One region of the Synechococcus sp. C9 genome, then DNA from elsewhere that is predicted to be linked to it. Evidence: predicted binding sites of a transcription regulator. Region 1 holds the regulator's gene; each other region holds the start of a gene.

Evidence for each region. The regulator NtcA, encoded in region 1, controls nitrogen genes in cyanobacteria. The targets are predictions, from matches to a motif close to GTANCNNNNGNTAC.
Region 2: the regulator NtcA is predicted to act here: its motif matches at 1,525-1,538, upstream of MLD66_RS07420 (ferredoxin--nitrite reductase).
Region 3: the regulator NtcA is predicted to act here: its motif matches at 1,255-1,268, upstream of glnA (type I glutamate--ammonia ligase).

The regions. Positions count from the first base shown of each region.
Region 1 is NZ_JALAAD010000001.1:213,567-215,839, reverse strand. Features, by position in the region: gene tsaB (tRNA (adenosine(37)-N6)-threonylcarbamoyltransferase complex dimerization subunit type 1 TsaB) at 1-571, shown strand, start outside; gene ntcA (global nitrogen regulator NtcA) at 590-1,261, opposite strand; gene fabI (enoyl-ACP reductase FabI) at 1,423-2,214, shown strand; gene MLD66_RS01040 (DUF3592 domain-containing protein) at 2,237-2,273, opposite strand, start outside.
Region 2 is NZ_JALAAD010000001.1:1,475,487-1,477,759, reverse strand. Features, by position in the region: gene MLD66_RS07420 (ferredoxin--nitrite reductase) at 1-1,355, opposite strand, end outside; gene MLD66_RS07415 (nitrate reductase) at 1,636-2,273, shown strand, end outside.
Region 3 is NZ_JALAAD010000001.1:475,940-478,212, reverse strand. Features, by position in the region: gene MLD66_RS02345 (TlyA family RNA methyltransferase) at 1-608, opposite strand, end outside; gene apcB (allophycocyanin subunit beta) at 626-1,132, opposite strand; gene glnA (type I glutamate--ammonia ligase) at 1,339-2,273, shown strand, end outside.

The DNA of each region.
Region 1 (2,273 bases):
TGCCACGGTGGGGCTGGCGGTGGGTCAGATCGGTGAACCTTATCGGGTCGAGCAATACGCCTGGGGGTGGGACACCAACCGTCACTTTCATGCCCAACTCGCCCAATTCCTCCAGCCCTATCGGTGGGCAGACCTGGACTTGCTGGCGGTGACCCGGGGTCCAGGTTCCTTTACCACCCTGCGGTTGGGGCTGGTAACCGCACGGATTTTGGCGCAGGAGTTGCACATTCCCCTATTTGCCCTGTCCACCCTGGGGGTTGCCAGTTTTGCCTACTCGGAACCGGTCGCCCTCTCCTGGCCGGCGGGGACAGATTTAATCTATGGGGGCATCTACCACCGGGGCTATGTTCAGCACCCCGACCAGGTCTTTACCCTCGCTGCCTGGCAGGAACTGATCAAAAATTGGCCGGAACCGGTGCAGGTGGCAGAGGACATTCATACCCAGGCCCCGGCGGATCAACTGCTCCACTGGGCGGGACAGCTTTGGGTGAACGGGGAACGTCCCCATTGGTCAGCCGCCCAACCCTTCTATGGCCGCTCCCCTGTGGATGCGGTGGGACTGCAAGTGTAAATGCTGTAGAAAGTGTTCCTAAGTAAATTGTTGACTGAGATTCATCGGGTCATGGACGGTAATTTTTTTCTTACTAATTGAAATCATGCCACTTTGGCGCAAATCCCCCAGCAAACGGGTGACCGTCACCCGCGTCGAACCAATCGCTTCCGCAATCGCCTGGTGTGAAAGTTTCAGATCAATCGTCACCCCCATACTGGCAGGTACCCCAAAATCCCGACACAAAATCAATAAAAAACTCGCCAACCGTGCCCCCATATCCCGATGCGCCAAGGTTTCAATCATCATTTCCGTTTGCAAAATGCGTGAGGACAACCCCCGTAGCAACATGAGGGATAATTCCGGGTCACTTTTCAACAGGATTTCAATCTGTTCAATCGGCACCGAATACAATTGCGTGGTGGTAAAAGCCACGGAATGATAAAACCGATCCGAGCGATGTCCGGTAATAAATGAAAGCACCCCAAACACACTATTTTCCCTCAGTAATGCTACGGTAATCTCCTCCCCTGATTCATAGACCCGGGAGAGTTTGACCGCCCCTTTGATTAAAAAATAAACCCGCTCGGCAGGGTCGCCAGGGAAAAAAATGGTTTTACCCCGCTCAAAGGTTTCTACGCCCTGGGGAAAGGTGCCGTTCGATAGACGCTGTAAAAGGGTGTAAAGGGGTTTGTCTTGCAGTACAGCCATCGCTTGGGGGCACCAGTTCTAAGGATAAATAACTATCATTTCAACCTATCGGGAACTGGTCAAAATAGATTGTATCCCTTGTAACCATTGGCTTGCTCTTGTGTTCGGGCACATTCCAGGGTAGGGTGAAACAGGGTACAGACATTTTTGGCGAAACATTCATGTTGAATTTGCAGGGGAAAAAAGCCTTAATTTTGGGGATTGCCAATGAGTATTCGATTGCCTGGGGGATTGCCCAACAGTTGCATCAGGCGGGGGCGACTTTGGGGGTGACCTATCTCCCGGATGAAAAAGACCGCTTCAAGCAAAAGGTCGGGCAGTTGACCGCCCCCCTGGAGCCGGAGTTGTTTCTCCCCTGCGATGTGCAAAAAGATGAGCAGATTGAAGCGCTGTTTCAAGCCGTAACAGCCAAGTGGGGCAGTTTAGATATATTAGTGCATTGTCTGGCTTTTGTCCCGAAAGAGGGTTTGGAAGGGGATTTTAGCCGGATTTCCCGTGCTGGGTTTATGCAAGCCTTGGATGTCAGTACCTATTCGCTGGTTGCTCTATGTCGGGCGGCGAAACCCCTGTTTACCCCAACGGCTTCTGTGATTACATTGACCTATTTGGGCGGGGTGCGGGTGGTGCCCAATTACAATACGGCGGGGATTACCAAGGCAGGGTTGGAGATGTGTGTGCGTTATCTCGCCTACGAGTTGGGGGCGCAGGGGGTGCGGGTGAATGCGATTTCCGCTGGCCCCATTAAAACCCTGGCTTCTTCGGCGGTGGGGGGGATTCGGGACATGATTCAGCAGGTGCGGCAGGTGGCGCCCTTGCGCCGGTCGGTGACCCAGGTGGAGGTGGGGAATGCGGCGGCGTTCCTGTGTAGCGATTTAGCCAGTGGGATTACGGGGCAAATTCTCTACGTGGATGCGGGCTATGAAATTATGGGGATGACGGCGGGGGAAGCATAAAAAAAGCGGGAAATCATTTTGCTTACCGAGGTCGGAATTGACTGAGCAGGGGCACCCCG
Region 2 (2,273 bases), 1.3 Mb from region 1:
TTAGTTTTACACCCGATAAACCCAATATCCCCTACTTGGGGTTGACCACAGGAGTTGGGACAACCGCTCCAATGGATACGAACCGGTTGCTTTAATTCCAGTAATTCCTCTAATTCCTGAATCAGCTTTAATGCTCGATTTTTGGTTTCGATAATTGCCAAGTTACAAAATTGATTCCCTGTGCAGGAAACTAATCCTCGCATTAATAAAGTTGGCTTCAGGGGAAATTTTTGCAAAATAGTCTCCTGGAGAAAATCAGCAATTTTTTCCTCAGAAATATGGGGAATAATCAAATTTTGTTCCACAGTTAACCGCAGTTCACCCTGTCCGTATCGGTTGGCAAGATCGGCAAAGTTAAACATATCTTGAGCCGTAATTCTTCCCACCGGAATATGCAAACCGGCATAGTATAACCCCTCCTGTTTTTGAGGATGCAAGCCTAAATGATCCCGCTTTGACCAGCATATTTCATCCCGCAGAGCCGCAGGGGGTAAATTATATCCGAGGCGGTCAATCACTTGGGCACGAAATTGGGGGATTCCCCAGGCATCAATGAGCCACATTAAGCGGGATTGTTGGCGATTTTCCCGCAAGCCATGATCCCGAAAGACTAACAATACTGCCCGACAAACATCCACCACCTGTTCTGGCGTAACCCAAGCATCCAAAGGAATCGCAGTCGCCACCCGTTTACTGGAGAAAAAACCACCTACTAAAACATTGAAACCCAAAGGGGATTGGGGATGCCCGTTTTGATAGGCGGGAATAAAAGCCAGGTCGTTAATCTCGGCGTGGGTAGAATTGTCACGACACCCATTAATGGCGATATTAAATTTGCGGGGTAAATTGGTAAATTCGGGATTGCCTCGCCCCCGGTTGGTCACCATATCTTGCACCGCTTGTACCAGGGAACGGGTGTCGTATAACTCGTTGGGGTCAATTCCAGATACAGGAGAACCGGTGATATTCCGCACATTGTCCATACCGGATTGCACACTGGTTAAACCCACCTCGGTTAAGGCTTGTAAAATGTTCGGAATGGTGGCAAAATCAATCCCCCTCAATTGGATATTTTGGCGGGTGGTAATATCCCCAACACCATCGGCACCACAGGCATCTAAAATTTGCGCCAATACCCGCATTTGAGTCGCCGTTAAAATCCCGTGTGGTATCCGCAGGCGCAACATAAATTTGCCAGGGGTAATTTTACGGAAAAAAATTCCGAGCCACTTCAACCGATGCTCTAAATCATCCTTGTCAATCTGCTCCCAACCCTGATGCGCCCATGCCGCTAGTTCATCTCGAACTGCTAACCCATCTTTCGCGGATTTGATCGCTTCAATCTTATTAGCCATAACTGCTCAGAATTGGGTTTGTCTCGGTTAATATAACGAACCCGTTTCTGATGGAATCGTAGCTTTTGTTACAAAAATTCATGGATAATACGCTTATGGTATTTTATCTATACGAGTTATGTTCAAAACCGTAGGGACAGGGCAATTTTGTCGGTAAATGGCAGAAAATGTATTATTTGATACGGTTTTTGCATGGATCCTATTGGTGGCAGGGGACAAGGGATTTAGTATAAAGTGAGGATTGCATCGTTAGGTGCGGTCGAAAAACCTAGGGGTTTCCATGGGTCGTAGCGTTCGTACTTTGTGTCCGTACTGTGGGGTGGGCTGTGGGTTGGAAGCGGTTTTCCAGACCAATGGCACCTACAAAATTCGGGGAGACCGGGCGCATCCGTCGAGTTTGGGGATGGTTTGTGTCAAGGGGGCAACCATCTTGGAAAGTATGGGGGTGAGTCGTTTGACGGAACCCCAGTGGCGACGTAAATTGACCGATGATTTTCAGCTGATTTCTTGGGATCAGGCATTTAATCTTTTGGTGGAACAATTAAACAACGTGCGGCAAGCATATGGTTCTGATGCTATTTGTTTTTATGGTTCAGGACAACTGCAAACAGAGGATTACTATGTGGTACAAAAATTAGTCAAGGGGTGTTTGGGAACGAATAATTTTGATACGAATTCCCGGATGTGTATGTCCTCAGCGGTATCAGCCTATCAAGCCAGTTTGGGCAGTGATGGACCGCCCTGTTGTTATGAGGATTTGGAATTAACCGACTGTGCTTTTTTGCTGGGTACGAATACGGCGGAATGCCATCCAATTGTGTTTAATCGCCTGCGGCAACATCACAAGCGGCACGATCCCATGAAGTTGATTGTCGTGGACCCCCGTTCTACCCCGACGGCGGCGGTGGCGGATTTACA
Region 3 (2,273 bases), 260 kb from region 1:
GCCTGGGCATCCTTGACCACCCCGCCTTTGGCAATCTGCGCCCGACCCACCTCAAATTGGGGCTTGACCAGAATCACCGCTTCCCGGGGCGGAGCCAACAACTGCCATAGAGCCGGTAACACCTTCGTCACCGAAATAAACGACACATCCACCACCCCCAAATCCGCCCAGGGGTCATCGGGCTGGTAGAGTTGCTCAGGTTGCAGATGCCGAAGATTCGTGCGTTCCCACAGCCGCACCCGGGGGTCTTGACGCAATTCCCAGGCCACCTGCCCGTAGCCCACATCCACCCCATACACTCGGCGGGCACCATGCTTTAATAAACAATCGGTAAAACCCCCGGTGGAAATGCCCCCGTCCAACGCCACCCGGTCAGCGACCCCTAGCCCAAAGGTGTGGAGGGCATGGGCCAGTTTTTCCCCACCCCGGGACACGTAGGGCGGACGGGCATGGAGGGTAATGCAACTGTCCATCGGCACCAGGGTACCCGGTTTATCCACCACCCGTTGATTGACCTGCACCCAACCCGCTTGGATGACCCGTTGGGCCTGTTGGCGGCTGGGGCAATGTCCCAAGGTGACCAGCAGGGTATCCAGACGTTCTTTCAAGGGTGATGTTCCGTCGGCTAAATGTCCTGTTCGCTCAACCCTTGGCTGAGATGGTCAAAGGGTTCGCTGATAAAATCCCCGGCGATCCCCGCCTGGGCGGCGATTGCCTGTACCTGCTCTTTCAGGATTTGAATCCCCCGCACCGAAGGCCCCAGGGGCACCCCCAGGGAATTGTAGGTTTCCCGCAGACCCTCTAGCACCCGCTCATCCAGGACATCCGTACTCCCCGCCACCAAAGCGTAGGTCGCATAGCGCAGGAAATAGTCCATATCCCGCAGACAGGTGGCATAGCGGCGGGTGGTGTAGGCATTGCCCCCAGGCCGGATCAACTCCGGCTGTTCGGTAAACAACTGGGAAGCCGCCGTGCGTACCAGATTGGCCGCCTCCCCATTGATCAGACGCGCCACCTGAATCCGAGCCAGACCCGTATCAAAATAGCTTTGTAAACGGTCAATTCCATTCCGGTCAAAGTAGCGTCCGGCCAGATCATAACGGGCGATTAAACTGGTAATGGCATCTTGCATGGCAGTACCCTGATGACGAAAAGCGGTTTTTACAGCAGTCCTTAGCTTACCACGCCAATTCCCCCACACCCACTTTCGTTGCGCTCCGTAACGATTTTGGTGGGGCTCTTCCTGGACAAATGGTATCTCAAGATACAAACTCCTGCCCCACAGGTCTTTAAGATTGGCGCATTGTGGACGGAATCTGTTTTTAGGAGCGTAAGTTCATGGCGAAAACCGCGCAAGAAGTCTTGCAGATGATCCGGGATCAGAATATTGAAGTGGTGGATTTGAAGTTCGTGGATATGCTGGGGACGTGGCAACACTGTACCTACGCCAGTAGCCTGATTAATGAGGATACATTTACGACTGGGATGCCCTTTGATGGTTCCAGTATCCGGGGCTGGAAGGCGATCAACGAATCCGATATGCTCAAGTGTGCTGACCCGGCGACGGCCTGGATTGACCCATTTATGAGCACCCCCACCCTGAGTATGATCTGTACGATTAAGGACCCCCGCACCGGCAATCTCTATGGCCGTTGTCCCCGGGCGATTGCCCAGCGGGCCTTGGACTATCTCTACAGCACGGGCATTGGGGATGTGGCCTTTTTTGGTCCCGAGGCGGAATTTTTTGTCTTCGATGATGTGCGGTTTGACCAGAAAGAATACGAGGGCTTTTACCATGTGGATTCCAGCGAAGGCCGTTGGAACACGGGGAAAAAGGAAGAAGGGGGCAACCTGGGCTACAAACCCCGCTACAAGGAGGGCTATTTCCCGGTGCCGCCGATTGATTCCCAGCAAGACATCCGCACGGAAATGCTGTTGACGATGGGCAAGCTGGGGGTGCCGATTGAGAAACACCACCACGAAGTCGCCACCGGTGGCCAAAATGAACTGGGGATCAGGTTTGAAAAACTCATCCAAGCGGCGGACAACCTGATGACCTATAAATATGTGGTCAAAAACGTCGCCCGCAAGTGGGGGAAAACCGCCACCTTTATGCCCAAACCCCTGTTCAACGATAATGGTTCCGGGATGCACACCCACCAGTCCCTCTGGAAGGACGGCCAACCCCTATTCGCCGGGGATAAATACGCCGGTTTGAGCCAGTTGGCCCTGTGGTACATTGGCGGGCTTTTGAAACACGCCCCGGCGGTTCT